2 regions of the Acetonema longum DSM 6540 genome follow, and region 2 is predicted to be linked to the other one. Evidence: riboswitches for the same ligand, from Rfam matches in the RefSeq annotation. Region 2 holds a riboswitch; the other holds the start of a gene.
What was found. Region 2 has a riboswitch for molybdenum cofactor ahead of ALO_RS19925 (molybdopterin-binding protein). Riboswitches for the same ligand answer to the same signal wherever they lie in the genome.
Positions count from the first base shown of each region.

Region 1 (15,632 bases), on a different contig from region 2:
GCTCCCGGCTGGGCGCCGCCCCCTCGTCGCCGACTTTCCGCTTTCGCGTACAGTGCCTGCAGTACATGGAACACATCCCACAAACCTGAAACAACACCCTATCGGGATAACGGTGGGTAATCCCCGGAACCGGGCTATCCTGCTCCTCATGCAGCGGGTCCCGCATCTCAAACTCTCCCACATGCAACTCGGAAACAGAGGGAAAAGCCTGCTTGTAAATGGGATCATTCTGATAGTCCTTCGCATCAATCAGGGAAAGATAGTAAGGTGTTATCGAAAGAGGAAACCGGGCCAGGGTTTCCTCCAGTTTTTGTTTCTCGCTATCCTCCAGACGAATTTCCAGCAGTCTTTCAAAGGTGTCAATGTCCTGCACCACGTGCTGCAGCTGCCACTTCCAATCCCTCCAATTCATAAGAATGGTCTCGGGATCGATTTTTTCGGCAATCGCCTGCTGCTTTTGATCATAAATTGCCATAATGCTTCCCTGCCTCTATTTTGGTATTCCTTGACTCAAAATTAGTATTCAGCCCGAAGCAGGGGATTATGCGCATCCATTACGGTCCAAAAGAAATAGCCGGCCAAAGGTCCGGCTATTTCTAAGTCGTATTCTGCAAAAATATTAGCTCTCTGTCGTTGCATAAAACTAAATTATTCTTGAATCTTAACACGTGGTTAACGGCCCTCTACCTGGCGTCCCTGCTCCATAAATACAATCCGGTCCCCCAACTTCCTGGCCTCGTGCAGATCATGAGTGACCAAAATAAACGGAATCTGCCACAGTGTATGCAGACGCTTGAGTTCGTCCTGCAACTCCCGGCGGGTTTCGCTGTCGAGGGAGGACATGGGCTCATCCAGGAGCAGGACGGACGGTTCGGCCATCAGGGCTCTGGCCAGGGCTACCCGCTGTCTTTCTCCGCCTGACAGGCTATGAGGGTAGCGGTCGGTCAGATGGCTGATTTTTAAAAGATCCAGCAAACGGGTATATAGTTCATCGGCTTTTTTACCCGGCTGCTTGATGCCGTAGCCAATATTTTTCTTCACACTCATGTGGGGAAACAAGGCGAAATCCTGAAACATGTACCCCATCTTTCTTAACCGAGGCGGTACATTTTCTTTAACCTGACTGTCGAAAAAAACGTCTCCGTTCAGGCTGACCTTCCCTTGATCAGGCTGAGCCAAACCGGCGATACATCGCAAGGTGGTTGTCTTGCCGCAGCCGGATGGTCCAAACAGGACCAGAACTTCATTCTGCATGGTAAACTGCATGGTTAGCGTAAAATCAGGCAGCTTCTTCTCAATATTGGCTGTCAGCACCTTACCCCACCTCCCCGAACGGTATGATGCGCCTTTTATCTCTGGTTTTAGACCAGAGGTTCAGCCAGAAAATCAGAGCAAAGGTCATCAAACTGATAATAATCACATACAGGCCGGCCAGAGTCAGGTCATTGGACTCAGCGGCAAAATAGATGGCCAGAGGCAGAGTTTGGGTTTTACCGGGAATATTGCCGGCCACCATAATTGTGGCGCCGAATTCTCCCAAAGCCCGGGAAAAAGACAGCACCAAGCCTGCCAGCAAACCGGGCCAAGCCAAAGGCAAGGTGACGCTAAAAAACACCCTGCCTTCACCGGCTCCCAAAGTACGGGCCGCATCTTCCAAATGAGGGTCCACGCTTTGCAGAGCCGCCTTGGCACTCTGATACATCAGGGGAAAAGCCACCACTGTGCCGGAGATCATCGCGGCGTAAGGAGTAAAAATAAGCTGAACCTGAAAGACTTCTGACAGCAGCCGGCCCACCGGTCCATAACGTCCCAGAAGAAGCAGCAGCAAGAATCCGGTAACTACCGGCGGCAGGACCAGAGGTAAGGTAAAGACCGCCTCTACCGCCGCTTTGCCGGGAAACTCCCGGCGCCGCATGACAAATGCCGCTCCTACTCCCAGGATAGCCACAGCGACTAGAGACATTAAAGCGACTTTTATCGACAAGACGACTGGCTGCCAGTCAAGCATGAATAGCCCCCCTGTACCCGGTAGGAATTTTACTTCGCCATCACGAAACCATATTTCTCAAAGACTGCTTTTCCTTCCGGTCCTGACAGATAGGTCAGGAAGTCGCCGGCTGCCTTGGGTTGCTTGGCGTTAGCCAGTACCGCCGCCGGATAAATAATCGGCGCATGGGTTCCGGCCGGCGCGGCGGCAATGATTTTAATCTTGCTGGCTACAGCCGCATCGGTACGGTACACAATGCCGGCATCCACGTTGCCGGTATCCACATAGGTCAACACGGCCCGCACGTCTTTGGCCTGGACAAATTTATCCTGAAGCTTGTCCCACAGATTCATCTTGGTCAGAGCCTCTTTGGCGTATTGACCGGCCGGCACTACATCCGGCTGACCGATAGCAATTTTTTTCACTGCGTCTTTCGTCAGGTCCTCATAGCCGGTAAGGGCTGCTTTCGATCCTTCCGGCGCAATTAGCACCAGTTGGTTTTCCAGCAGATTCTTACGGCTTTCTTTTTGAATCAGGTTTTGCTTCTCCAGTGCATTCATCTGGGCGGGAGCGGCTGAAACGAACAGATCCACCGGAGCGCCTTGTTCAATTTGCTTTTGCAGCGTACCGGAGGCCGCCAGGTTGTAAATCAGCTTCACATTAGCATTTTCCGCTTCGTATTGTTTTTGAATTTCCAGCAGAGCATCTTTCATGCTGGCTGCCGCCGATACATACAGTTCTACCGGCTGAGCGGCCTGCCTGGGAGACTCCTTGGAGCCGCCGCAGCCGGCAGCAAAGACGGCCGCGATCATAATAATCAGAGACCAAAGACAGATTCTTTTCATTATGTACTTCCTCCTCCATAATAATACTAAAACCCTGCTCCCGGAGAGAGCAGGGCTACATTGCCCGGACCGCAATCCCCTCCTTTACAATCGGTAGGCATGACCGTTTCCGGTAATACCCGCGGACCGAAGCCCAGGCCAGGCTGCCATGGAATAGTCGGTAGGCAGCAAGGCTCGAAGACGGATTAGTCTCTAACATAACTCAACACAACCAAACAAAACCATACTTATATTTGCTGTTATTATAATCTATATTAGCGGTGCGTGCAATATCTAATGTTTCATAATTTCTATAGAGGTGAACTATATGGACGATATCTCTTACACCCCGGAAGAAATAGCCAAGATCCTCAAAATATCTCGTTTTACCGTTTACGAACTGGTAAAACGCGGCGAACTGACCGCCTATCGCATCGGCCGCAAAATGCGGATTGAGGCTCCGGACCTGGCGGTCTATATTAAAAAATCCAAAGGAACTTCGCCGGCTCCTACTCTTAGCCCCATTGCCCCGGCCTCTTTCCCAGAGCAGGAAGGTCTGATTATCTGTGGGCAGGACATAGTCCTGGACATTCTGACCCGCCGCCTGGAGCGAGAAGTGCCCCATGCCCGCTTTCTGCGGAACTACATCGGCAGTATCGATGGCCTGTTGGCCCTTTATCGCGGCTCAGCCAATGTAGTCACGGCTCATCTCTGGGACAGCGATGCCGATACTTACAACATCCCCTATGTCCGGCGGCTGCTGCCGGGGCACAAGACCCTGATCATCAACCTGGCCTACCGGATGGAAGGCTTCTATGTGACCAAGGGCAATCCTCTGAGCATTCGGACCTGGTCTGATCTAACCCGGCCCGGGTTGCGGTTTGTGAACCGGGAACGGGGATCAGGGGCCAGAGTTCTCCTGGACGAGCATCTGCGGCTGCTGGCCATTGACCACGCCGCCGTCGCCGGCTATGACCATGAGGAAATGAGTCATCTGGCAGTGGCTGGCTATGTGGCCAGAGGGCTGGCTGATGTAGGCTTAGGCATCGAAAAAGCCGCTCTGCAGGTGGCAGACATTGGCTTTATCCCTTTGCAAAAGGAACGCTACGACATTGTCATCCGCCAGGAAGATATGTCCAAACCCCACTTTCAGGCCCTGTTCCAAGTGCTGCGCTCCGCTGAATTCCAGGATGAGATCGCCGGCCTGGGCGGGTATGATGTGTCCGAGACCGGCAAAATCCTCGCCGAGACCTAAGGCCCCCCTTCTTCAATTCACCCTGTCTCCGACAAAAAAAGAATCCCCGGACGTCATGCACGCAGGGCAGACATCCGGGGATTGTCTACAATATCTCAACTTACCGGCGCCATTAAAGATCCTCTGTCAAACAGCGCAACGAAAGCAGAGCTGTTCAGCGACCGCCTCTTCCTGGTCTTCCCAGACGACAATCGGCGCTTTGGCAAATCCGTTAAATACAGTAGCTGAGGCTGATGTATAGGCGCCGCACCCGATCACTACTAAAAGATCATCCAGTTCCAACGGCGCGGTCAGTTTATCCCGGTACATCACATCCATGGAATCGCAGCTGGGTCCGGCGAAGGTCGCCGGAATCTTCCTGTCACTCTTAAAGCTCTCCATTTCATAATCCCAGTGATCAAAAATCGCACCGGAGAAGGAGCCGTAAAGCCCTTCGTCCAAAAAGTACCATTGTTGCCCGTTCCGGACCTGAGAGCCAATCACCCGGGTCAAAAGGTTCACGGCAGTGCCGCAGATAAACCGGCCCGGTTCAGCCCAAATCTCAACACCGGCAAAGTACCGGCCCAGAGCATCACTGATTTGATCGCACAGTTGGCCTGCATCAACCGGGTTTTCACCGGCCGGAATAGGAAAGCCACCGCCAATATCCAGAATCCGCATGGGAAGTCCGGCGGCAATAGCCTGATCAAACAAGGAACGGCAGACCCTAATGGCCTCGATATATGGCTGAGCGCTGTGAGATTGACTGCCGACATGAAAACACAGGCCGGCTACATCCAGTCCTTTCTCATGCGCAATGTTCAATAGTCTTAATGCCTCAGAAGGCAGAGCCCCGAACTTTTTGTTCAGGTCAACCAGGGCGTCGGAATTCTCCACCCGTACCCGCAGCAGGACTCTGCCGCCTGGTACTTCCCTGGCCATTTTTCCAATTTCGCTTTCACTGTCGAAGGTAAAAGTTTGAATACCCAATCGGCTGGCAGTAGCCAAACCGCGGATCGTCTTAACAGGATTTGCGTAGATCATGCGTTCCGGCGCTACTCCCTGCGCCGTCAGTTGCTCCATCTCGCCGTCGGAAGCTACGTCAAAATGAGAGCCCCGTTGCGCTAGGGTATCAACGATACGCGCCGCCGGGTTAGATTTAACCGCATAATGAAGAGTAACACCTGGCAAATGTTCTTGCAGAAAACGGTAGTTATACTCGATTTGCTGAGTAGAAAGAGCTAACAAAGGCGTCCCATAGTTGCTTGCCAGTGCTTCGGCAGCTTGTTGCGTCAAGCGAAATTGGTTATACATAACACTCTCCCCTACATTCATATTTCTTCACTTAGACTACTAAATGATGATAGTAGTATTCACCAAAAAGATACGATATGATTTTAACATACCACAAAAAAAGTGCAATATGAAAATATGAAAAGAGGAAGAAATAAAGAAATTTGAGGAAACCGGGAAGTGTTAAACCGTGCCAGCCTGCTGCAACAGGTGCGCCAGTTCGGCTTCGGAGATTTCCTCCTGGCCGGTTTGTTCAGTAACCATGACTGTTCCTAAATTCCATTGTTTAATTCGCGTCAGCCAAAACTCCGTAATAACAGTCCCCTGGCTTAACACGATTTTCCCATCCGGGCTGCTGATGCTGCGACCGAGGGTCATTCCCGGCGTCAAGGCCTCAATAGATACCTCTTTCACTGAGTAAACCTCCTTGGTATTCATTAATTAGTAATATAGTATAATTAAACAGTAGCGGTAAAATTCGACATGTACATATATATTATATCCTGCCAAATTTCTTTTGAAAATACCTTAGTTTAATTCTAAGTTTTCTGTCACTTAAAGGCTATAATAGCCTACCGGGTCCTCTGTGTCGCCAAACCAAACTACGGCATATCCGCCATATACGGCGACTCCCATAGCTGGCCAGTGCTTATCCTGCCAGTCACCGCTTTCCATAATGACGGCTTTATGTCCGGGACTGTCTAGCCAGGCAGCCAGCGCACTTTCCGGTGTCGCCTGATGTCCCTGGGTGCCAAAAGCGATCTCAAATCCATTGCCCAAATAAATCTGATTGCTGATTTCCCTCGGCTTATTCCACATGGCGGCGGCATATTGGTGATCGGCGGTATAAATCACGGATGTCCAATTGCCCTTGTCGGACCAGCTATGAAGATTGCCCGGCAGGCCCCGGCTGTCCGTAGCATTCTGCGGCTGATATTGATCCAGATCTCTTACATGCAGTCTGGCTACCCGGGTTAATGTCCGGGATACCGGGATAGCCCCCAGGCCGTTATCCCGCCGGTACTGATTGATCAGCCTGGCCAAATGGGCCTCCTGGGCGCTCAGATTTTCTGTTTCCTTAACAGACACCACCGGTAAAGCCGGTTTGGCTTCACGGACAATGCTGAATGAGGCCTTAACCTGGACCTGAAGCGGGGTTTTGATGCTTTGAGGGTTACTTTTTCCGTCAAAAAAACCTCTGACTTCGTATTCGCCAGCCGGCAGCCCGTCGAAAATCAACGTTCCACCGGCTTGCTCCCTCAGAGGCCACCATTGCCCGTACTGCTCAGGATTGGCACTGCTTGGCACAACGGTAATCCAGCCGGACTGGGTTGCGGGAAAATCTTTAAATATGACCACAATAGCTTCGCCAGGTGAATAAACCGGCTTTTCAGTTGCTACATATGCTGCCGCCCCGGCGCCAGCCTGCATCAGGCATAACGTCATACCGGCCAAAAGAAAAAGCCGCCCCATTTTCTTTCCCAAAGAAACCATTGCTCAGCCTCCTCACATGTAACTGAATTGTAAATGGAATGATTCATGCTTGTTGTATTTTCGGCCCAAACGGCAAAAACTCCTTCAATTTGCGCTTCTCATACAAAAACCGTTCAACTGTTCTGGGAACTATGCCCAGGCAGTTGAACGGTTTTTATGCTAATACTCTCCCTCGGCGCGCCTCGAATCCGGGGACCTTTTTCAACGCTCCCTTAGTAGCTGCGGGCGGCCAATCGCCCATGCTGGTATCTTGCGGCCAGCGAAAGCAGGTAATTAACGACAAAATAAGTGGCGGCGATGGCGCCGAAGATGGCAAACACCTGGGAGGTGGATCCATATTTGCCCATGATGATCATGCCTCTTCCGGTCAGTTCCTCCACTCCTACCGCCCAGACAAAGGACGTATCCTTAATTACCGTAGTAAACTGGGATAATAAAGGGGGAATCACATTACGGAATGCCTGAGGCAATACGATATGCCTCAAAGTCTGATAATAAGACAGACCCTGGGAACGGGCCGCCTCCCATTGTCCCCTGTGAACCGAGTTTAAGCCGCCCCGGATGATTTCGGCTATAACCGCCGAAGTAAAGACGGTCATGGCAAAAATACCGGAATGAACAGGCGGCAGACCGGTAGTAAACCGGGCCACCAGGATGAACAAGAGGAGGGGGATATTCCGTACGGTATCAATATAAAAGGTAGCCATCCTGCTATAAAGCGGCGACTGTGAGTATTGAGCCACTCCTAAGACCGTTCCAAAGATCAGGCTGAGGACAATAGACGATACCGCGATGTGCAGGGTTACCAGCAGGCCGTCGAGGAAAAACAATCCGATTGCCGGATGCAATAATTCCTGAATCATAGGGCTACCTCCGCCTTTTTCTCCAGATATCGGACATATTTGGCCAAAGGATAGCAAAGAGCCAGGTACAAAAGACCGGTTGCCACATAAGCCGGACCGTAGTATAAATTGCCGCTGGACCAGGAATCGGCATGATACATCAGGTCACCGCCGGCGATCATCGCCAGGACTGAGGTATTTTTGATCAGGCTGACTGCCTGGTTGGTGACGGGCGGATAGACGATGCGTTTGGCCTGAGGCAGGATGATATGGCGCATGGCCTGCCAATAGGTAAACCCCTGGGAATAGGCTGCTTCCAGCTGCCCCCGGGGAATCGCCTGCAGGCCGGCGCGGATGGCTTCGGCGATATAGGCGCCGTGGTAGACGCCTACCCCCAGCACGCCGATGGCGAATACCGACAGGACAATGCCCATGTGAGGCAATCCATGGTACAAAAAGATAACCTGAATCACTAAAGGCGTATTTTGGATGAACTCTACATAGATCCGGTTGATAAGGCGGAACATCCGTCCGGGTGCTGCGCCCGCAATACCCAGCAGGGTCCCGAGAACCAGGGCCAGAGTCAGCCCCAGGGCAGCCACGGCAATCGTTGTGGCCAGCCCTTCGGCGAACACCTGCCAGTCCTGCAGCAGCGCCAGCCATTTAAACCCGGCGAAGGGGCCGGGCACTATTTCAGACCCCACTTCGCCAGCAGTTTATCCATCTCGCCGGATTTTTTCATGTCATTAAACGTATCATTCACCAGCTTGGCCAAGGCCACGTTGGATTTCTTGGTAGCCGCGCCGTATTCCTGCGGACTGAAACGATCCGGTAAAACGACGGTGGAGGCATCCAGATAACCGAATAAAATAGCCGCATCCACGCTGAAGCAGTCTACCCGGCCGGAATCCAGGGCCGCTTTTACTTCAGCATAAGAACCATACTCCAGGAAATTCACTTTGATGCCCTGTTTGTCAGCTTCGGCCTGAACGGCTTTACGGCTGGTGGAGCTCTGGGCTACCCCGATTTTTTTGCCGGCCAGGTCTTTCAGGCTTTGATAGCCGCCGGCCTTTTTCACTAGCAGAGCCACGCCGTCAGTGAAGTAAGGATCGGTGAAGTTATAGCTTTGCTTGCGTTCTTCGGTAATGGTAAAAGTGGCGACGACCAGGTCCACATCGCCGTTATCCAGCAGCGGTCCGCGGGTTTTGGCCACTGTGCCGGTCAGTTCGATTTTATTTTCGTCGCCTACCAGTTTTTTTGCCAGAGCCTTGACCAGATCAATTTCAAATCCTTCAATCTTACCGGTTTGCGGATCCTTATAGCCAAACTTCGGCACATCCACCTTGATGCCGGCCTTTAAGATACCCCGGTCCTGGATCGCTTTAATTTCCGGCGCCGCATCGCTTTTAGCCGGCTGAGACGGGGCTGTGCCGCCGCATCCCATCGCCAGCAGGCTGATGATGAACAGGACTACCAGAGAAAGTAGGAAATATTGTCTTTTCATGCTAAATTCCCCCGTCTTTTTATTTATTAATCTATCTAATGCAAAATCCGGCTCAAAAACAATTTGGTCCGGTCATTCTCCGGGTTGACAAAAAAGTGTTCCGGCGTTCCCTGCTCCATGATCTGGCCTTCATCCATGAAAATGACCCGGTCGGCCACCCGGCGGGCAAAGCCCATTTCATGGGTCACCACCACCATGGTGATACCTTCATTGGCCAGGTCCACCATGACATCCAGCACCTCTTTGATCATTTCCGGGTCTAAAGCTGAGGTAGGCTCGTCAAACAGCATGATCTTGGGATGCATGTTCAGAGCCCGGGCGATAGCCACCCGTTGCTGCTGGCCGCCGGAAAGCTGGGATGGATAGGCAAAGGCTTTCTCTTTCAGGCCCACCCTGTCCAGAAAGGCCATGCCGGTTTCTTCGGTTTCTTCTTTTTTGACGCCTTTGACCAGCATGGGCGCCAGGGTCAGATTCTCCAATACGGTTTTATGAGGATACAAATTAAACTGCTGGAACACCATGGCGACGGATTGCCGCACCTGATTGACCGGTGCATCGGCTGGGGTGATGTTGACCCCATCCACCAGGACCTGGCCGCTGTCGGGCCGCTCCAGCAGATTCATGCAGCGGATCATCGTGCTTTTTCCCGAACCGCTGGGACCGATCACCACCAATTTTTCTCCGGTCCGGACGGTCAGCTCGATATCTTTTAAAACATGATTCCGGCCAAAAAACTTATTTACTTTCTGCAGTGTAATCAACCGCATTCCTCCCTTCTTCAAAACTACAAAAGAAAGACGCTTCATCCAGTGAAATACTCTTCACCCGAATGGAGCGTCTCTGCTCGCCAATGGATATGGAATTGTCAATCCTCCCACAACGGTATAATGTCTCTGTTCATTGTATTATTGATAACAATTATACCGCGATTGTTTCGTATAATCAAGTAAATTTGACAAAATCTTAATTTTCCATAACCACCGGTATATTCCATGGTGCTGCCGCAGAGTCAGCCGTTTTTGACCCTCTAATTGCCATCAGCATTGTTCAGTATGATCGCCAGCAGCGCCAAGCCTCCAATCGTTCTCATGACCTCCTCATGATGGTCTTTTTCCCGTTTCTGACGCTCACGCCAGTCACGCGCGCTTTCATGGTGACGCCGCTGCATCTCGCGCCGATGCCGTTCATTTTCTTCTCTGACCCGCTGCGCCCGGGTTACGTGACGCTTTTCATATTTTTTCTCACATCGGTCTTGTCTGGATGCCGCCTCTAAAGCGGTCATGCCCCATCCCAATTGCATAATGCCTATCAGAGAATAGACAATGGTTTTCTTTACTATATTGTTCATACTATATCCCCTCTTGGTTTTTTAGGGTTCCCGGGTTCTGATTTAAATTATAGGGGAGAAATATGATAAAACTATGACTGACCCGCCGGATGCATAAAAAAAAGAAAGGCGCCAAGCGCCTTTCAACGTGTTTCGGTTTCCCGCCTGCAGTTGAGACGGGGCGGGGGCAAAAGATCCCAGCCGGGAAAGCGGGAAGCCAGCGGTGATTCCATCCTGCCGCGGGCATTGCTGCCGCTGCCGCCAGGGCTTTCCCGCTCTTCTTCCGGCTGTTGAATGCCCAAAGTAATCCTGTAGTGATCGGGAAGTTGCCTTTCCATAGCCTCACCCCTGTGGCACCGCCCGGGTTATCGCCGGACGGGCAATGTCCTGCCTGGATAAAATATACCGCTCCGGGGTAATCGCAGTTAATAACTGCCCTACCTTCGCCGCTGCTGCTTCCCCTGCAGCATAGCTGCGCTGCCATTCCGCCGCCTCAGCTAACGCCGCCTGCAATATTTGCCGTGAATCATCACGCAGTCTGGCTAAAACCTCACTGGTTTGCCTTCTATACTTACGTACTTTTTGCCTGACCGATAAGAACCAGATAACTCCGCCCAGGCCGATGGCAAAATAAAAGAAATTCATAAAATAAGCGCCTAAAATCAGAAAATCGATACCGGCGATAACCGCAAACCAATCCAGCAAATTCAGTTTTGTTGACTGGAGAGCCTGTTCCATTTGCTCCCGGTGATAATTGTCCAGGGAATCGATCAATTCCTGCCCATTAGCGCCGACTGGGATCGTCCCGCGCCACCCTTCAATAGATATGGTAATCTCCTGCGGCGCTTCTGACCGTCTCTGAGACGCAATGCGGTCATAAGCCCTAATAATCCAGTCCCGGGACAGGGCGACAGCCAGCCTTTGTGTCGCCTTAGATGCTTGAGACAGTGCAGGATGCAGAGCAAAATTCGTTAACAGCTGGCTGAAACCGATCGTTTCATCGAGTGCCTTGCATTCCGCCTCATAACGGCTCTGGGCCGCCTTTTTATCACCCTGTTCTTCAATAATCAGCAAAAGCAGGCGCTCATCCCGCCGCAACGGAAGTTCTTCTTTATCAAAGCAGGTCGCCAGCTTAGCCAATAAGTCATCAACGGCTGCGATCAGATCCGGCTCAGGTTCTGCCGCAGCCATAAACAGTGCTGCAAAATCATCGTAAATCATCTGATGCCATCTTGCGCCAATCAATGCCGCCTGCAGCTTATCCCATTCAGGACTGTACTGGCGAAGATAATGGTACCCGCCAATATCGCTGTCAGCCAGTTTCGCTTCCAGGGCCGCGGTCCACAGGTTTTGCTGTTCCTCCCTAAAACCTGGCGCAGCAGAAAGATCCTGAATCCATGCTTCTATGGGCTTTACGCACTGACCTTGGATATCGGGTCCAAACACCCCGTTAGCAAAGGCGTCGATTAATACTACAATCTGCCTGTCCAGTGCCTGCGGATTTTGCAGACTGAGATAGCGCTCGAGCCAGATCCGGCTTGCCTGAAGCCTGCTGCCGCGCCGGCATACCAAGGCGAAAAATAGCGAAGTTTTCTCATCATCCCGGCGCAGCGCCTCCCGCACGGCACGTTCGGCAAGCAATTGATTGTCATTCAGCCAGGCAGCCAGGGCAATCAGACCCGGGGCGAGCCAATAGCGCGGAACTGCCAGCATTAATTCTTCCGTTACGCTGCAAATGGTCTCCTGCCGCACAATATTGACATCCACTGTCTGGATGATGCCGGTAGTCCGCCGCCGGATTTCATCATAGTGACCAAAATTATTCTCAAGTTCCTGCCGCACCTTTACCAGTCTCGTCTCCGCTAACTGGAGCTGTTTAGCCATGATATCCCGCTGGATAAAATCGTGGAAATCCTGAGCCAACTCGGCCAATTGGGCTTGTATAGAGATCATCCCGCGACTGACGGCTTCCATTTGGCCGGATACTAAACCGATATTGCCGGAAACCACAAGGAGACTATTTTCCAGAGTCAGGAGCCTATCTTCGACATCTGCATGGATCAGGGTCTCCGCTTTTACGACGCGATTGCTTGGCATTGAATCACCTCTTGCACTCTCGCCTACTCAATGTGAGTATATGGTTCGTCAAAAATCGCTAAATTACCTGCTACCGTCAGTAGAGCATTTGTCCTAACTTTATTCATTATAAAGAACATGCCCCCTATGTAGGATTAGGACTCTACATAGGGGGCTGTTATAGGCTTTCATTTCATCATTGGCTGTGCAGCCAGCTTTACCGGATGGCAGGATCAGCAGCCGTATGGCTCGGACGGCGGTCAATGAAACTCCGCTTCTTTCCATTGTCTTCCGGCGTATGCCAACGCCTGAGAAACCACAACCATTCCGAGGGGTGCTTTCTAATTGCATTTTCAATCGTGCGGGTCATTTTTACCGTGTTTTGCAAAATTTCCTGTTCAGGGTCGACACAATGCTCATAGGACAGCGGCGGTTCTATGACTACCCGGTGGCCGCCGCCAGGCAGATGATAGGCATATACCGGGATAATGGCAGAATTAAATTTTTTCGCAAAAAGCGCCGGACCAACAGGTGTAGATGCCGGACTCCCAAAAAAATCCACAAATATGCCTTCCGTCCCGCCATCCAGATCGGCGAGAAAGCCCAATGCCTTGCCTTGTTTTAGCGCCCGGGCCGCCTTGACAATTTCTGTCGACCCGCGGTTAAAGACTTCTAATCCAACTTGTCTCCGGTATTCATTCAGGATGCGGGTATATTGCGCATTGGGCTGCGGTTTAACGATGGTGGTTATCGGCAGGCCGGTATGCGCCAGGGCAGCGCCCAGCCATTCCCAATTACCCATATGAGCGGTAAGGAGCACCACACCGCGCCCTGCGTTTAAAGCTTCTTCCAAATAAGGCAAGCCTTCAATGGAAACATACCGGCTGATATCCTTGCGGGCTAATGCCGGAATATACAAGACTTCCATCAATGTTTGCCCCAAGTTGCAAAACACTTCGCGAATTAGCCCTCTGGCTTCATTATAGGGAATTTCCAGGCTGTGCATGGCCTGCTCAATTCCCCGTTCGCGCTGTCCCCCGGCCACCCGAAAATAAAGACGTCCTATTCCCCGGCCAATCCGGCAAATCAGTGAATAAGGCAGAAAAGAAATCAAATGACTGAGAATTTTAAGTATGTGATATTGTACAAATCCTTTCATCATTGCTCTCCATTCAGCTCCAGACGGCTTATTCATGCAAAAATTACGAATCCTCTTTCGGTTACTATTATAAGTAAAAAGTATGACGAAATTATGACGGCAGCCATACCCCATTGTTATTTGCCTCCGGCCGATGTATACTATAACCAAAGGAGGGGTCTTATGGATATTGCTGCACTGTCAACAGTGAACTCGCAAGCTCAGGTACAAGGGAATGCCGGTATTTTGCTGCTCAAGAAGGCGCTGGATACCACCGAGGCAAGCCAGCAGGCTATGTTGAATATTCTCGTTCCTCCATCCCCCAGTCTAGGAAGCGCTGTCGATGTAAAAGCCTAGCAACCAAGCCGCATCTTTGGGTGCGGCTTCTGTGTCATTAAAAATGTGAATTAAAAGACAGACAACACCGCTTCATGCCTTGCGGCTTGAATGCGGTGTTTGCTTATTTTTTGGCTTTTTTGAACTAGAAATTTCCTCCAGCTCTGTCTGCCTTGCTGCTGTCTTTTCTAGGCATGCTGCTTTGCCATTACTGTCTGCCGGCATTGTAAAAAAGTTTCAACATCCATATTGGAAGCATATTCAAGAAGTCTCCGCTTATTATTTTCTCCGGTCTGATTAGCCGCAACGTTCAGTCTGTCTGCCGCTTCCGCATCAATGCCGGTTAACTGATCCTGCTCTTGCCCGCTTTGTTCTCCTTCATCATCCTCCTTATCCGCCGCCGTACGGCCAATGAGGACTCTGATATGATCGCCGATAACCAAATAGGTGTATAGATAATCCCCTTCCTGAACCGTAACATATTGTTGCTTTGCCGCCTTGCCGCCTGTCGTGCCGGAATTTTTCCCCGCGCTGTTTCCCTGTCCGGTCGTCGACAGGGTCAATCCTACTCGACTCACATCCATCCTGAACCCTCCCTGTTGCTGTTGGGCAAATCTAAACAACCGCCCGTTAAATTGTCATTGATATTATCGGATAAAATCAAAAACTACTTTAATCTGATCGATTGGGTAACGAAAAACCGCCCCCTGGGCGGTCCTTCGTCAAATCGTTATTCTTTCGCCAGTCTGCGCGATATGTAATTGGAAAACCATGCCAGGATAATTACCTGAAATAAATAAAACATATTACATCGTCTCCTTGTAATTGGAAAATTTATCCTTGTATTGGAAATTATAACTGATAACTGTGACAAAATCAAGACAAGCCTGACAATAAATGTTTAATAAAGTAAACAATTACTATCTACCACTTACTTATGCCTCACCTTGGTCTGTCAATTTTAGTATTTACCAAATGAGGCGCATAAATTCCGCTGGTTTTTCTATGACGAGGCCAAACGCCGGTGCGACAATACAGGCGCCAGTCTGATGAAGGTAAAAATTCCGGGCCAGGAAGAAACAGCAAAAAGACGGATAGCATTGCTGCGCCGCATTTGCCTGATTGAAAAGTAAACAGGCGAACATTCAATGATGTTCGCCTGTTGCTTAAAAACCCTATTTCACCGGACAAAAAACGTCCGGTTCCGATGCATTACCGGTTGGTTTCGGGAAAATGACTGGAGATATTGCGGTAAGCCATTTTTACGTGGTGAACCATGGCTTGTTCAGCCTGATCGGGATTGCGCTTCGCCAAAGCATCCAGGATGGCTCTATGCTCATCGATCACATGGGGCGGACGTTGCGGCGACCGGAGAGAATCCAGACGGGCCAGCTGCACGTAATAGTGCAGATTGTGCAGGGTCAGGTTCAGTATCCTGCTGCCGGAGGCCTGGTAGATAATATGATGGAACCGGTTATCCAAATCAGTCAGTTCCTCAGGATCCTCTTTTTGAGTGAAAAATTCCATTAAGTCATACGTCTTCTGCAACTCTTTCAGCTCGTCGCCTGTCAGCCGCT
Region 1 is NZ_AFGF01000040.1:68,942-84,573, reverse strand. Features, by position in the region: gene kamA (lysine 2,3-aminomutase) at 1-475, opposite strand, end outside; gene ALO_RS05115 (ATP-binding cassette domain-containing protein) at 673-1,314, opposite strand; gene modB (molybdate ABC transporter permease subunit) at 1,316-2,008, opposite strand; gene modA (molybdate ABC transporter substrate-binding protein) at 2,038-2,832, opposite strand; molybdenum cofactor riboswitch at 2,896-3,024, opposite strand; gene ALO_RS05100 (helix-turn-helix transcriptional regulator) at 3,140-4,066, shown strand; gene ALO_RS05095 (type III PLP-dependent enzyme) at 4,193-5,359, opposite strand; gene ALO_RS05090 (hypothetical protein) at 5,522-5,752, opposite strand; gene ALO_RS21710 (CAP domain-containing protein) at 5,894-6,832, opposite strand; gene ALO_RS05080 (amino acid ABC transporter permease) at 7,045-7,695, opposite strand; gene ALO_RS05075 (amino acid ABC transporter permease) at 7,692-8,363, opposite strand; gene ALO_RS05070 (transporter substrate-binding domain-containing protein) at 8,363-9,178, opposite strand; gene ALO_RS05065 (amino acid ABC transporter ATP-binding protein) at 9,214-9,939, opposite strand; gene ALO_RS05060 (hypothetical protein) at 10,206-10,526, opposite strand; gene ALO_RS05055 (hypothetical protein) at 10,649-10,843, opposite strand; gene ALO_RS05050 (hypothetical protein) at 10,848-12,602, opposite strand; gene ALO_RS05045 (lysophospholipid acyltransferase family protein) at 12,799-13,740, opposite strand; gene ALO_RS22015 (YjfB family protein) at 13,903-14,076, shown strand; gene ALO_RS05040 (hypothetical protein) at 14,244-14,639, opposite strand; gene ALO_RS05035 (GntR family transcriptional regulator) at 15,268-15,632, opposite strand, start outside.
Region 1: it holds a riboswitch for molybdenum cofactor, as region 2 does, so the genes downstream of both, modA (molybdate ABC transporter substrate-binding protein) here and ALO_RS19925 (molybdopterin-binding protein) in region 2, are expected to answer to the same signal.

Region 2 (15,632 bases):
TTGGTACTGCTCCGCCGCCTGTGCGCAGTAGATATTGGATAGAGTAACTTAACGAGCCTTTCTGTGAAAAAGACTTTGGGATTTCTCCGTTTTTGTGTATAATAAATATTATTGCTTTTTGTCCTTGTAAGAAAAGCAACGATTACAAAGAAAGGAGTGTGGCCGGAATGAAAATCGTGGTAACAATTGTGGGACAGGACCGGGTTGGTATCATTGCGATGGTCAGCACTATCTTAGCTGAGAACAATATCAATATCCTGAATATCAATCAGAATATTTTGGATGGCTTTTTCAATATGGTGATGATTGCCGATATGACCTTTTCTAAAATGGCGCTAAAGGACCTGCAGCAGTTTTTAAAGGAAAAAGGGAAGGCGATTGGCCTGGATATTAAAGTACAGCATGAGGGAATTTTCCAGAGCATGCACCAGATTTAGCGGGAATCCGTTGAAAAGGCCCATCTGCGTCACTTCAGCCTCTGGCGAACGTAAAGTCTCACGCCCGTCCTCGTCGCGCTGTATCAGAATTTGTGACTTTTCGGGAGATAGGTAGTAGCGAATAATTTCTTATAAGCCGAAAAGTCACCTGAATTCTTCACTAGTTACGGCAACGCAGGCGTTTCTCTTACCTAGCATATGAACCTTTTGAACGGTTCCCAATTCAGATTTCCTTAAAGGTTAACGGAGGAGGCCTATCATGCTTTCATTGCAACATATTCTGGAAACCAACCGGATGATTGAGGAAAATAAACTGGATGTGCGGACGATTACGCTGGGGATCAGTCTACGGGACTGCGGGCATCCGGATATGTCTGTTTTTTGCCGCAATATCTATGATAAAATCACCAAGACTGCTGAAAAATTAGTGCGGGTGGGTGAAGATATCGAAGCCGAATATGGCATTCCCATCATTAATAAGCGTATTTCCGTCACCCCCATGGCCATTGCGGCGGAAAGCTGCCGGACCGATACGTATGTACCGGTGGCCCAGGCTATGGATGCGGCGGCGAAACAAGTGGGGGTCAATTTTATCGGCGGTTTCTCCGCTCTGGTGGAAAAAGGTTACACTAACGGCGATAAGATTCTCATTCGCTCGATTCCGGAGGCTCTGACCGTCACCGAGCGAGTCTGCTCTTCGGTGAATTTGGCATCCACCAAAAGCGGCATTAATATGGACTGCGTCCGGGAAATGGGCGAAATTATTAAACGTACGGCGGAACTGACCGCTGACCGGGATGCCTTGGGCTGCGCCAAGCTAGTCGTGTTTGCCAATGTACCGGAGGATAATCCGTTTATGGCCGGCGCTTTTCATGGGGTTGGCGAACCGGAAACAACCATCAATGTGGGGGTCAGCGGACCGGGAGTGGTCAAACGGGCCCTGGAGGAAGTACGGGGCAAGGACTTGGGGGCTGTCGCTGAAACCATCAAAAAGACGGCTTTTAAGATCACCCGAGTGGGCCAATTAGTGGCCCAGGAAGCCTCCCGCCGCATGGGAGTACCCTTTGGCATCATTGATTTGTCCCTGGCGCCTACGCCGGCGGTGGGCGACAGCGTGGCTCATATTTTAGAAGAGATCGGTCTGGAGAGTTGCGGTGCGCCGGGCACTACCGCTGCTTTAGCCATGCTCAACGATGCGGTGAAAAAAGGCGGACTGATGGCGTCTTCCTATGTAGGCGGATTAAGCGGCGCCTTTATTCCGGTCAGCGAAGATGCCGGGATGATCGCGGCGGTGGAGCGGGGCAGCCTGACCCTCGAAAAGTTAGAAGCCATGACTTGTGTCTGCTCGGTAGGGCTGGATATGATCGCCGTTCCCGGCGCCACGCCGGCTGCCACCATCGCGGCGATTATCGCCGACGAGGCAGCCATTGGCATGATTAACAATAAAACGACCGCAGTGCGCATTATACCGGTTCCCGGTAAATCGGTCGGCGACCGGGTAGAGTTTGGCGGTTTGTTAGGGCATAGCCCGATTCTAGCTGTTAATCCCTTTGGTTCCGGGACCTTTATCGCCCGTGGCGGCAGAATTCCCGCCCCTATCCGCAGCCTGACGAATTAGCCGGCCATAGGCGGCTTCACCTGTATGCGTATTGATTTATAACGTTCAATTGTAAATTGCAAGTATCGTTTAAATCTTTGCGCAAATCATCCGGATAGCGTATAATACAAGCAGGGGTAGAACAGGTTGCTTTCTCTGTTATACTCAACTGCTTCATATCGTTGTTTTCCGAGCCGTATTGTCTAAGGAGCCTGCTGATGGGCTCTATGATGGGACGGCCGATTCGGGTACGGAAGGAAACGCCCGTGCCTCCGCGTGATTGGAAAGGAAAACGTATGACGGCTTCAGGTGATTTAGCCGCTTCCTGTCCATTTTTCGCACAGGAAGCGGCTTTTATTTTTATAGAGTACGGTTGACCCACAAGTCGGAGCTGGAGGAGATAGGATGACGATCAGGCAGGTACGGGTTGAAGACGCTGTAGGGATGGTTTTGGGACACGATATGACGAAGATTGTTCCCGGCGAATATAAGGGGCCGGCATTTAAAAAGGGACATCTGATTCGCGCTGAGGATATTCCCTATCTAAAGGACATCGGTAAAGAACATATCTATTTAATTGATCTGCAGCCGGGTCAGGTGCATGAAAATGACGCCATCAGCCGGATGGCCGGGGCAGTGGCCGGAGACAATGTTACTCTCAGTGAACCGTCGGAAGGAAGAATCAATATTCGGGCTGGGATTGACGGGTTGCTCAAGGTGAACGAAGCGGCGGTACAAGCGGTAAACCTGGTTGAGCATGCCGTATTATCCACCCGCCACAGCAACACAATCGTAAAAGCCGGCGAGATCCTTGCCGGCGTGAAAGTCGTTCCGCTGGTTGTAGAGGCAACAACCGTCCAAACTGTGGAGCAGATTGGACGAAACTGTCCGGGCATGATTTCAGTGCACCTCCTCAGGAATCTGCGGGTAGGCGTGATCATTACCGGCAATGAGGTGTTTTACGGCCGCATCCAGGACCGTTATGCGCCGGTTTTCACCGAAAAAATAAAGCAATATGGAGCAACTTTAGCCGGGATCATATTCTGTCCCGATGATGCCGCGAAGATCCGGGAAGCGATTCTGGACTATGCAGCCCAAAAGGTGGATGTGATTATTGCTGCCGGCGGCATGTCGGTGGATCCGGATGACGTGACTCCGGACGCGATCCTTGCCAGCGGCGCCTCGCTGGTCAGCTACGGTTCACCGGTGCTGCCGGGAGCCATGTTCATGCTGGCCTATTTGGGCGATATCGCCGTGATGGGTATGCCGGCCTGCGGCATGTATGACAACATAACAGTGTTTGATATGATCTTTCCCCGGGTATTAGCCGGAGAAAAAATAGGCAAACCGGATATTGCGGCTATGGGGTATGGCGGTCTCTGCCTGCGATGCGGCGAGTGCGCCTATCCTGTCTGCCCTTTTGGCAAGTAATGCCGGGTATGATGCTATGATTGCCAGTGTGATTTTAGCGGCCGGGTCAGCCAGCCGAATGGGCAAACCTAAACAGCTGCTGCCCCTCGGCGGACGTCCGATGGTTTGGTGGGCAGCCAATGCCGCCTGCCGCGCTGCTTTGGGACAGGTGATCGTCGTGACCGGGGCCTATGGCGAGGAAGTTTCCCGGGCTCTTGCTGATCTTGCCGTTTCTGTTGCGGTTAACCCTCATTGGCAGTCCGGCCAGGCTGCCAGCCTGAAGGCGGGATTGGCGACGGTAGACCGGCAGGCCGTGGCCGTCATGTATTTATTAGCGGATCAACCCTTGATCCCGGCTGCCGTCCTTCAGGACATCGCCCGGGCTTATTACGCCGGACAGGGCAGCATAGTGGCGCCGGTGTTTCAGGGACAGCGCGGCAATCCTGTATTGTTTGACCTGAACCGGTGGAGGGAGGACCTCCTGACTCTACAGGGTGACTGCGGCGCCAGGGAAATCCTGCGCACGCACCCGACTGAACTGGGATGCGTACCGGTGGATGCCCCCCATTATTTTCTGGATGCTGACACAGAGGAAGACTATCAGACTATTTTACGGCACTGGCAAGACGATTTGATAGATGAGAGAAACGCTTCGCGTTTCTGCAAATGAAGAATTTAAACGGCTATTTTGATACGGAGGGCATCAGGTGAGAACAACCAAAGCGATGAAAGAAAAAATCCTCAGCCTTTTGGCTGAAGAATACCGGGATGCCGTCACGGCGTTGCATTACTCAAACCCGTTTGAAATGCTGGTGGCGGTAGTACTGTCTGCTCAGTGCACTGATACCCGGGTGAATTTGATTACAGCCCGGCTGTTTCCCCGCTATAATACCCCGGAGAGCATGCTGGCCCTGTCTCAGGGCCAGCTGGAAGAACTGATCAGAGACTGCGGCTTATATCATGCCAAGGCTAAAAATATCCTGGCAGCCAGTCAAATACTGGTTGACCGCTATCAGTCCCAGGTGCCTGCCGCGTTTGACGATCTGATTCAATTGCCGGGCGTAGGCCGTAAGACCGCCAATGTGCTGTTAAGTCAATTGTTCGGGCAGCCGGCCCTGGCGGTTGATACCCACGTGTTCCGGGTCGCTAACCGTTTGGGTTTGGCTAAAGGAGACACGCCGTTAGCAGTGGAACAAGGACTAATGAAAGCCATTCCCAAAGAAAAGTGGGGCCAAGCCCATCATTGGCTGATCTGGCATGGCCGCAAAGTTTGTAAAGCCCGCCAGCCTCTGTGCGGGCAATGCATCCTGGCCGAACTGTGTCCTTCACGGCAATAGATCTGCTGCCTGCTCCGGATGTGTCGCCAGGGATGGGCATTAGCCAATGGCGAGAGTGGTTCCCGGTATCATGATTTCCACAGGGATGGAGAAACGCTGTTCGACCTTTTCTTTGAATGCATCCGGTGACTGAGCAATGAGAGGCCAGGTATTATAATGCATGGGAATGACTTTCCGGGCTTGAGCATGCCCACGGCCTCAACGGCGTCGTCCGGCCCCATGGTATAGTTGTCGCCAATGGGCAGCAGGGCATAATCAATGGATTCCAGCCGTCCCAGCAAGGCCATATCGCCGAACAGCCCGGTATCGCCGGCGAAATAGAAGGTTTTCCCATGAAATTTCACAATGAAACCGCAGGCATGACCTCCCGGTACCCCGGCGCCATGAAAGGCTAAAGTCAGGCGGACATAACCGAACTCAAAGGCATGCTTGCCACCCAGATGCATGGCGTGGGTGGCGCAGCCCTGCTCACTGCAAAGATGGGCAATTTCGGCGGTGGATATGACAGTGGCCCCATTACTTTTAGCGATGGTTACTGTATCACCCAGGTGATCGGAGTGCCCGTGGGAGACCAAGACATAATTGCAATGAATATCGTCCGGCTGGGCGATTTGAAACGGATTGTCGCTTAAAAACGGGTCAAATATCAGAGAAACATGATCTCGCGTCAATTGAAAGCAAGCATGGCCGAGAAAACGCAATTGCATGGAAATTACCTCCTTGTCCCAAGTCAGGGACGGTTATATTTTGGCTCCTGTCACTCATACTATTCGTTGTTTTCAATATCTTTCCTTTTTCCCGGAAGGGTCAGCAGACAGTATAAAGTCATCTGGAGAGGGATGATGCTGTGAGAGATGGTTTTAACCGCAACATTGAATATATTAGGGTCTCGGTGACGGATCGCTGTAATTTCCGCTGCTTATATTGCATGCCTGCTGCCGGTGTGAGGCTGCTGGAACATGCCGATATTCTGACCTATGAAGAAATCCTGCGCCTGCTCAGTCTGTTGGGGCGGGCCGGCTTCCGGCGGGTGAGGCTGACCGGCGGTGAACCGCTGATCCGTAAAGGATTTGCGGATTTCGTCAGAGAAGTGGCTGCTCTAAGATACTTTGAGGATATTGCAGTCACTACCAATGGCAGCCTGTTGGCTGAGATGGCCTTTCCGTTAAAAGCTGCCGGACTTAAACGGGTGAATATCAGTCTGGATACTGTAAATGTCAATCGTTTTAGTCATATCACCGGCGGCGGAAAACTGTCCCGGGTTATCGAGGGAGTGGAAGCCGCTTTGTTGGCCGGACTCTCTCCGGTGAAGCTGAATGTGGTCCTGACGGATATCTTACAGCAAAGTGATATTTCCTATTTTGTCGATCTGGTGCAGACGTCGCCGGTTTCAGTTCGGTTTATCGAATATATGCCCATCAGTCAGTGTGATGTCTCCGCCGGTATGAGTATTCCGGCTCTCAAACAGACTATTGAAACCCTGGGCGGCCTGCTGACGCCGACATCTATGAGTTACGCTAACGGGCCGGCTAAATATTTCCGCCTGTCCGGCAGCAAGGGAACCTTTGGCTTTATTACTCCCATCAGTGAACATTTCTGCGGTTCCTGTAACCGTGTCCGGCTGACAGCTGACGGCAAGATCAAACCCTGTCTGCTGTCCAACCAGGAATACGATATCAAAACCGCCCTAAGAGGCGAGATCAGTGATAAAAATTTGCTGCGGCTTTTAGAGAGGGCCATTACCGCCAAACCGGCCGGGCATGATCTGGTGGACCGAATGAATGCCCCTGGTTTTTGCCGCAACATGTCTCAAATTGGAGGGTAACGGATGGAACTGACTCATTTTGATCAGTCTGGCAAGGCCCGCATGGTAGATGTTACTGAAAAAAATGAAACCAAACGAGTGGCGGTTGCCACAGGCCGCATCGTCATGCAGCCCGAGACTCTGGCCCTGATCCGGCGCGGCGAAATGGGCAAGGGCGATGTGCTGGGGGTAGCCCAGGTGGCGGGAGTTATGGGGGCCAAGAAGACATGGGAATTGATTCCCATGTGTCATCCGCTGCTATTAACCGGTGTGAAGCTTGACTATACGCTGAATGATACGGAAAACAGCATTACTGTCCAAGCGACTGTCTCCACCACCGGTAAAACCGGCGTGGAAATGGAAGCCCTGACCGCAGTATCGGTTGCTGCCCTGACCGTTTACGACATGTGTAAGGCCGTAGATAAATCCATGACCATTGAATCCATTCAGTTGCTCCACAAGAGCGGCGGCAAAAGCGGGATCTATTCGAGAGGAGATAAATAGCATGGGTAAAGGAACTGTAGTCGCGGTATGTACCAGTGTCAACAAAGGCGAACGCAAGAAAAATGTCGGTGCAGCCATGCTGTTGCCCAATCTGGGGCTGGAGGGCGATGCTCATGCCGGCTTCCAGCACCGGCAGGTCAGTCTGCTGGCTTTGAAAAGTATTGAAAAGATGCGCAACATGGGACTGGATGTGAATCCGGGGGACTTTGCCGAAAATTTGACTATCCAGGGCATGGAGCTGATCTCTCTGCCGGTCGGAACCCGGCTTCGCATCGGAAAATCCTTGCTGGAAGTCAGCCAGATCGGAAAAGAATGTCACAACCGCTGCGCTATCTACTATCAGGCCGGCGACTGTGTCATGCCCAAGGAAGGTATTTTTGCCATTGTCAGGCAGGGCGGTCCGATCAAAGTCGGCGATGAAATTGAGGTGATCGACTGATGTACAGCATCGGCATTATCACTGCCAGTGATAAGGGCTCCCGTGGCGAGCGGGAAGATGTAAGCGGCCAGGTCATCAAAGAAATACTGACTGACCTGGGTGAGGTAAAACACTATATCGTTGTACCGGATGAAAGAATGGCCCTGGAAGAACAAATGAAATTCATGGCTGACCGGATTCATATCGACCTGATCCTGACTACTGGCGGCACAGGCCTGGGACCTCGGGATGTAACCCCCGAAGCCACTCTTGCCGTCATCGACCGGCTGGTTCCCGGCATCCCCGAGGTCATGCGGGCCAAATCCCTGGAGAAAACCTCCAGGGCTATGCTGTCTAGGGCAGTAGCCGGCATAAGAGGCAGCACTCTGATCATCAACTTGCCGGGCAGTCCCAAAGGCGTGAGGGAGTGCCTGGAATTCATCCTGCCGGCATTGGATCATGGATTAGCGATTATGAAAGGGGAGGCTGGGGAATGCGCTCGGCCATAAGATCATTTTACCGGGGGATGATCATGCGTGTTTAACTGGGAAGTTTATACTCCTGCTTTTATCAGTCTCATTTTTGCCAATATGTTTTTTTGGATGAGCACCAATTTTTTCCTGCCAGTATTGCCGGTATATTATCATGGCCTAGGAATGAACGATTCCCAGGTGGGGCTGGCGATAGGAGCTTTCGCAGTAGGGGCGGTTAGTTTCCGGTTGTTTGCCGGAAAAGCGGTGGACCGCTACGGCAGTGTGCGAATTATTGCTGTCGGGATTGTTCTGTCGATTGGGGCCATTATCAGCTACCGGTTTAGCCATGGCCTGGAATCGGCTGTTCTATCGCGGTTTCTGCACGGCGTGGGTATTTCCACCTATGCCGGCGCTGCTTTGACGATGGCTTCTTTAATGCATGAAGAAAAGCATACGGCGGAAGCCGTGGCAGCATATACGCTGTTTTCCATGATCGGCGTGGGCATCGCTTCATCTACTGCTAATATATTGTATCAGGCAGGTGGAATTTTGTGGGTGATCGTGGCCGGAGTGACGGCGACCTTTATGTCGCTGTTACTATTTCCCAAAGAGGCGAAATTAAAAATAAAACCGGTTGCCGCTGACAGCCTGCCAATACGGACAGTGATTGCCAATCCGGGAATTTATGTGCCTACGGCCAGCCTGCTGGCGGTATCTCTGTGCTTTGGCACGGCCATGACCTTTCTGCCTCTGTTGATGATCAGCCGGGGCATCTACGGGCTCAGTGCTTTTTATGCGTCCTATGCCGTCGCTGTTGTTGTTTCCCGTTTCTGGGTAAAAAGCCTCTGTGACCGGCTTACGGCCCAGAGGCTGTCACTGTACATATTAGGTTTGTTCGCGGTGATCATGCTGCTGATCGAATTTTCGTCTTCACCCTGGATGCTGGTTATAGCAGGAATTGGGTTAGGTATCGGCTATGGTTTGGCCTTCCCGTCCATGGCCACGATTATCACAGCCTCCACTCAACCGGCTAATCGCGGTACAGCCTTTGGCTTCTACACCATGGCGGTAGATGTGGGGTTTGCGGCGGGGGCGATGATCATGGGCAACCTTGCGTCCCATTGGGGGTATGAGACGGTTTTTGCCGCGGCGGCGTGCTACACGCTGACCTATATGATTTTGTATCAAGTTTCATTCCGGCGGCTGCTGGCGGTTAAGGGCTAAACGGGGTCCTGCGGGGGTACATAGCAATCGGCGATTTCCCGGTAATTATTTAAATCCGCCGCGCCTTGGTCGCTCAGGGCATATACCCCTCGGGCAATTCTTTGAAACCAGAGATAATGGTTATCCCGCAAAATTCCGGCTGTTTTTTCAGTATCGGCGCCTCTTTCCTTCAGTTGTTTTATACTTAAGGGTCCGTGCTTGGCCAACAAGGCGGCAATGTGAATGGCCATTTCCCGATAAACGGTTATCAGTTTTTTTCTTCTGGTACCGCCGGGGTTTAAATCGCCATGCCGTCGGTTGAACTCAGCTAGCAGTTTCTTCCTTTGCCGGCTGTCGGTTTTTTTTCCGGACTCCCGTCCGCAGAGTTCAGGCTCCAGCCATTCTTCCACTGCGGACGTTTTGCCTCTGAAGGTGACTAACAGCATTCCGATTCCCAGCCGGCGCAAAAGGTGACAAATGCTCTTCCATTTTTTCGTCAGGATGCTTTTGCTGTTTTTGGGTACGGCGATGTAGACCAGGTCTGCGACTTTCTGCCGGAGCGCCGCCTGCAAAATCACCTCCAGATTTACTCTTACTTTCATTTCTACCACCAAGACTGTTCCCGCCTGATTTACAGCAACAACATCGCACTGGTTGACCTCGCCTTTTACCGTACAATTCCGGCTGATGAGATAGTCGCGTACCGCCGGATACAGATCTTCTTCCCGCAGGGAGAAGGTTCTCTTTTCTTTCACTGATGCACCTCGATCGTTACTATTCACGTAAATTCCCTGCCGGTGGAGGGCAGGGAATTTACGCCGTGAAATTTATTCCTAATGCCAGCAGGATTTTTTGGCTGTTTTAGCCAATTAAGTTGATAGCACATTTATTTTTGCATGGTCATTACCTTATGGTCCAGGGCAAAGGAAGTGTATAAAGGCGGGGATTTATGGGAGCAATTGGGCGATGCTGACATCAGGGACGATGAAAGTAGTGCAAATGTAGTAATAATAGGAGGCAATTATGGCTAGGGTTGTGATTGTGGATGATGCCGCTTTTATGCGGATGATGCTTAAAAACATTTTAACCCAGAACAATTTCGAGGTGATCGGCGAAGCGGATACCGGTGCCAAAGGCGTTACGCAATACCGGGACCTGCGTCCGGATATTATTACCATGGATATTACCATGCCGGATATGGATGGCATTACCGCAGTAAAGGAAATTAAAAAACTGGATGCCACAGCTAAGATTATTATGTGCAGCGCTATGGGACAGCAGGAAGTGGTTTTGGAAGCTGTCAAGGCCGGGGCGGTTGATTTTATTGTAAAGCCTTTTCAGCCGGAGCGGGTTTTGGAGTCTTTCAATCGGGCTCTTTCGAAGTGAGGGCGGAATGGCGCTGTTGCCAGTCCGGGACGAATGGCAGCTTAGCATGTTAAAAATACAGATCCCTAGTCCCCGTCTCTAATTTATCCAGTTCTCTTTTGGTCTGTTCCCGGGTTTTTTGATTCGGGATACAGGCCAATTGTTGTTTTAAAAGGGTTTTACCGACTGCCCGGGTGGCCGGGTCGGCGTAATCCAGCAGGTATTCCTTCAAAGTCAGCAGGGCATTCGGAAGACAGACATTCTGGATGTCACCGCTTTTGGCCAAGGCCATAAACCGGTCGCCGGTGCGACCCTGACGGTAGCAGGCTGTACAGAAACTAGGGATATAGCCGGTTTGACACAGCAGACGAATGATTTCATTGGGGGAGCGGCTGTCGCCGACTTCAAATTGAGCGGTATCTTCTGACGTTATCGCCTGGGATGCCTGATAGCCGCCGACACCGGTGCAGGAACCGGCACTGATTTGCGATACGCCGCAGACTAACAACTCGTCCCTGAACTCAGCATTTTCCCGGGTAGAGAGGATGAGACCGGTATAGGGAACGGCCAGCCGGATGATAGCAATGATTTTTTTAAAGGCCGCATCATCCACCAGATAAGGGAACTCATCCAGGGTGACTCCGCCAGCTGGGCGCAGCCGGGGCACGGAAATGGTATGAGGTCCTACGCCGAATGTTTTCTCCAGGTGCTCGGCATGCAAAAACATGGCCACGGTTTCATATTTATAGTCATACAAGCCGTAGAGAACGCCGATGCCCACATCGTCAATACCGGCTTGCATGGCCCGGTCCATGGCAGTGGTATGCCAGTTGTAATCCCGTTTGGGACCGGTAGGATGCAGCTGCTGGTAAGAAGGCCGATGGTATGTTTCCTGAAACAAAATATAGGTGCCGATGCCGGCTTCTTTCAGCTGGCGGTAGTCTTCAACCGTGGTGGCGGCGATGTTCACATTGACGCGGCGAATCTGGCCGGCGCCGTCTCTGACGCTGTATATGGCCCGAATACAGTCGATAACATAGTCAATCGGGCAATTCAACGGGTCTTCACCGGCTTCCAGGGCCAGGCGCTTATGTCCTAGGGATTCCAGGATTTCGACTTCCTTCTTGATTTCCTCCGGGCTCAGACGGTGGCGGCGCTGGGTCCGGTTGCCGCTGCGGTAGCCGCAGTATTTGCAGTTGTTGACGCAATAGTTGGAAATGTATAGAGGGGCAAACAGCACAATTCGATTGCCATAGATGGTCTTTTTAATGTCAGCGGCCGATTGATACAGGAGCTGTTCCAGCTCCTGGTCGTCTGATTCAAGCAGAACGGCGACCTCTGCGGCGCTTAATCCCTTAGCTGCCCTGGCTTTTTCGATAATGCCCTTCACCAGGGGCTTGGACTGAGCCGTGATTTTGGCCTCAGCCAGCAACTTAATAATTAAACTGTTGTCGATAAAGCTGTCGGTAGAACGCTGGTGTTCATTGATCATTCAGGGGTTCCTCCTTCACGATGGATTTTTTGCCGGTAAGGGCGGATTTAACCGTGACGCCGGGAAGGAGCCCCAGTTTACCGGTCAGGGCGCCGATTTCATCGGTAGAACCTTCGACGATCAGAGAAATAATACCTACGCTTTCTTCCGGACGGGGAATGCCCATCCTGCCGATAATCATGTGACTATAGCCGCTAATGAGCAAATTGACCTTGTCGGATATCGTTTGGGGATTATGCACTACGATGCCGATGACACCTAAACGCCTGGACACGGTAAAACACCTCCTGTAAGTAAAATGGCCTTTTTCTGTCCGGCGCACACCGGCGCACAAAAAGGGACAGAAAAAGGCAGATTGGACTACAGCTCCTACATCCTTTACGCAGGCCCCGCCCTTGCTGTCAGATACAGAACAGACAACTTATCATCCTTTGGAAGATCTATAAAATACCTCCCGTCAGACTTATAGTTTATTATACAATATTTTCTGCCAAAAGAAAATTATAATTGTCATCGCCGCCGGCTGATGTCCGCAGGCATACCCGAGAAACACAGCTAAACAGACAGCTGAGTTAAAATTATCCATAAGGTGCATACTAAGCCTGTATATTGACAGAGGTAAATTCTCCGGGAGGTTCTATGACTGGAATACAGGAATTAGTGAGAAACCATGAGACGGAAATCATTGAACTGAGGCGTTACTTTCGGATGTATCCGGAACCGGCGGACGAAGAATACAATACCCAGCGCAAGATCAAGGAAAAATTGACGCAATTGGGCCTGGAGCCGGTTTCTGTGGCGGGGGCCGGCGTCATGGCGGATATTCGGGGGCAGAGACCCGGGGCGTCCGCCAAAATTATTGCTTTACGGGCGAATATGGACGCCATGCAGGTTGAAGATGAAATCGACCGGCCCTGTCAGTCGCAAAATTATGGTTGGTGCCATGCAGCCGGCCATGACGGGCACATTGCTATATTGCTGGGGGTAGCTAAGGTCCTGACGGAAATGCGCCGGGAATTTTCCGGCGTTGTACGATTGCTGTTTCAGCCGGGCCGGGAGCCGTTGCCGGGAGGGGCGCAAGGCGTGATTGAAGACGGGGCATTGCGCGATGTGACGGCCATTTTCGGCATGCACCTCCGGTCTGACTTGCCGGTAGGTGCCCTTGGCTACAGCCGGGGCCGAATGATGGCTGAGTCGGACGAGTTTACCGTTCAGGTTCGGGGAAAAGAAGGGGATAGTTCGGCGCCCTGCCAGGCGGTCAGCGCTTTGACGGCGGCGGCTCAAATCGTAGCGGCATTGCCCCAGGTTGCGGGACAATATACCAATCCCTTGGAACCGTCTGTTATATCGGTGGGAATGCTGCAGGCCGGCGAATCTTTTCATACCATCCCGGCAACAGCGGTCATTCGGGGAACGGTCCGTACCTTCGATCAGGCTACTCGCGACCAAATCTTTGCGGGTCTTGAGCGACTGTGCCATGCGCTGTGCGGCGCAATTAGCGCTGAATGTACCGTTAACAAAACTTTCGGTTGTCCGCCGGTGATTAACGACAAACAGTTTGCATCTGTGGCTGCGGCGGCGGGAGCCGCCGTTTTGGGACAGGAAGCGGTGCGGGAAATACCGCCGGTCATGGTGGGAGATGATTTTTCAACCTATCAGCAACTTATCCCGGGCGTAATGATTTTTATCGGAGCAGGCAACCGTGACAATGCGATCTATCCTCAGCAGCATCCCCGGTTTGACATTGATGAAGCTGCCTTGCGGATGGGAACAGGAGTGCTGGCGGAAACGGTTGTCCGGGCGCAAAATTCTTGACGCTTGGCAGGTAATAAGGTATTTTTGGCGTAATAAAAATTTAAGAGGAGGGGACCACAAAAATCAGGATAAGGTGATATAGTATGCAATTTACAGCTGGTCATATGGCAAGTCTGATTGCGACCCTGGTCATCGTGACCGGAATTGGCTTGAGCGCGGCCCGCAAGGTGAAAACTGCCGCCGATTTTACCCTGGGCGGTAAATCCTCCGGCGTTGTCTTGATCACCGGCACCATTATCGGGACGATTGTGGGTGGCGCATCCACTGTCGGGACGGCACAGCTGGCGTTTAGCTACGGATTTTCGGCATGGTGGTTCACTTTGGGAGCAGGTATTGCCCTGGGGCTGTTATCGGTTTTTTATGCCGGACCGCTGCGTTCTTCCGGATTGCAAACCATTCCGCAATTTTTGACGGCAAATTATGGCCGGGCTGCCGGTCCTATTACCAGCCTGACCTCGTCCGCCGGTATTTTTTTTAGCATTGTGGCCAATATCATGTCTGCCATACCGCTGGTGGCCGCTATTTTCAGCTTCAATCTTCATCAATCCGCAGGTCTGGTCTTTCTGCTTATCGTGGCATATGTCTTTTTCGGCGGCGTATGGGGAACCGGCCTGGTTGGGGTTGTTAAAACTCTATTGATATACCTGACTCTGTTGACGGTTACCGTTGTATGCTGGCAAGGCATGGGCGGAATCGGCGGCTACCTGGATGTCTTTCCCCCGTATCCCTGGTTCAGCCTGATGGGGAGGGGATGGTTGGTTGATCTGGCCAGCGCTCTGTCGCTGATCGTAGGGACGCTGAGCACTCAGACATACATCCAGGCGGTATATGCCGCCCGGGATGTGCAAACTGCCCAAAAAGGCGCACTGGCGGCGGCTCTGATAACCCTGCCCACCGGTATCCCGGCAGTTCTGGCCGGCATGTACATGCGGGCGCATCACCCCGCTATCGCGCCGATTGATGCGCTGCCTTTATTTATTTTACACTACCTGCCGCCCTGGATCGGGGGTATAGGAATTGCCGCCCTGCTGCTGGCGGCGGTGGGATCGGCGGCCGGCCTGGCTCTGGGAGTGGGGACTATGCTTTCGAGGGATATCATCCTGCCTCTGCGGAAAACCGCCGGCGAACAGACCATGCTTTGGATCAACCGTCTGATGGTACTGGGCATTACGCTCTTGGCGGCGGTTTTTACCTTTGGCAATCTAAAATCCCTGGTTCTGGAGTGGAATTTTTTATCGATGGGCCTGCGAGGCGCCGGGATTTTTTTACCTCTGACGTTTGCGGTGCTTTTCCCCGGGCGGGTGAAAAAGCAGGCGGCTATTTTATCTATGATCGTCGGCGCTGGTGTGGCACTTGTCTGGAAAGGCGTTTTCCCGGAAAGCATTGACCCCTTGTATGCCGGGCTGCTGGCCAGCGGGCTGGCGATTGTTCCGGGATTGTGGCGGGGGACCGCAGACAGTAAAGATAAATCTTCCGGATGATCATGATTTTGGGTGTATATCGTCCGGGAAGAATGTTTTATAATAGGATGTATGGTCCATATTGGGGAGTTGGGGAGAAATGCATATCGTCTTGGTTGAACCGGAGATTCCCGGTAATACAGGAAATATTGCCCGGCTGTGCGCGGCGACTCGCGCCGAGCTGCATTTGGTAAAGCCGCTGGGTTTTTCGGTGGATGATAAATCGTTGAAACGAGCCGGATTGGATTATTGGCACTTATTGCGAATTCATTACCATGACAGCATTGGCGAGGTCATAGAACAATATCCTGGGAAAA
Region 2 is NZ_AFGF01000280.1:1,865-17,496, forward strand. Features, by position in the region: gene yqeC (selenium cofactor biosynthesis protein YqeC) at 1-31, shown strand, start outside; gene ALO_RS19915 (ACT domain-containing protein) at 168-437, shown strand; gene ALO_RS19920 (PFL family protein) at 697-2,055, shown strand; molybdenum cofactor riboswitch at 2,210-2,341, shown strand; gene ALO_RS19925 (molybdopterin-binding protein) at 2,440-3,465, shown strand; gene ALO_RS19930 (nucleotidyltransferase family protein) at 3,482-4,114, shown strand; gene nth (endonuclease III) at 4,152-4,781, shown strand; partial or broken gene ALO_RS19940 (metal-dependent hydrolase) at 4,821-5,488, opposite strand; gene moaA (GTP 3',8-cyclase MoaA) at 5,629-6,606, shown strand; gene moaC (cyclic pyranopterin monophosphate synthase MoaC) at 6,610-7,089, shown strand; gene ALO_RS23400 (MOSC domain-containing protein) at 7,091-7,528, shown strand; gene ALO_RS23405 (MogA/MoaB family molybdenum cofactor biosynthesis protein) at 7,528-8,016, shown strand; gene ALO_RS19965 (MFS transporter) at 8,044-9,204, shown strand; gene ALO_RS19970 (DUF2161 family putative PD-(D/E)XK-type phosphodiesterase) at 9,201-9,938, opposite strand; gene ALO_RS19975 (response regulator) at 10,207-10,569, shown strand; gene hydG ([FeFe] hydrogenase H-cluster radical SAM maturase HydG) at 10,619-12,040, opposite strand; gene ALO_RS19985 (TM1266 family iron-only hydrogenase system putative regulator) at 12,030-12,314, opposite strand; gene ALO_RS19990 (M20 metallopeptidase family protein) at 12,680-13,855, shown strand; gene ALO_RS19995 (sodium:solute symporter family protein) at 13,939-15,336, shown strand; gene trmL (tRNA (uridine(34)/cytosine(34)/5-carboxymethylaminomethyluridine(34)-2'-O)-methyltransferase TrmL) at 15,416-15,632, shown strand, end outside.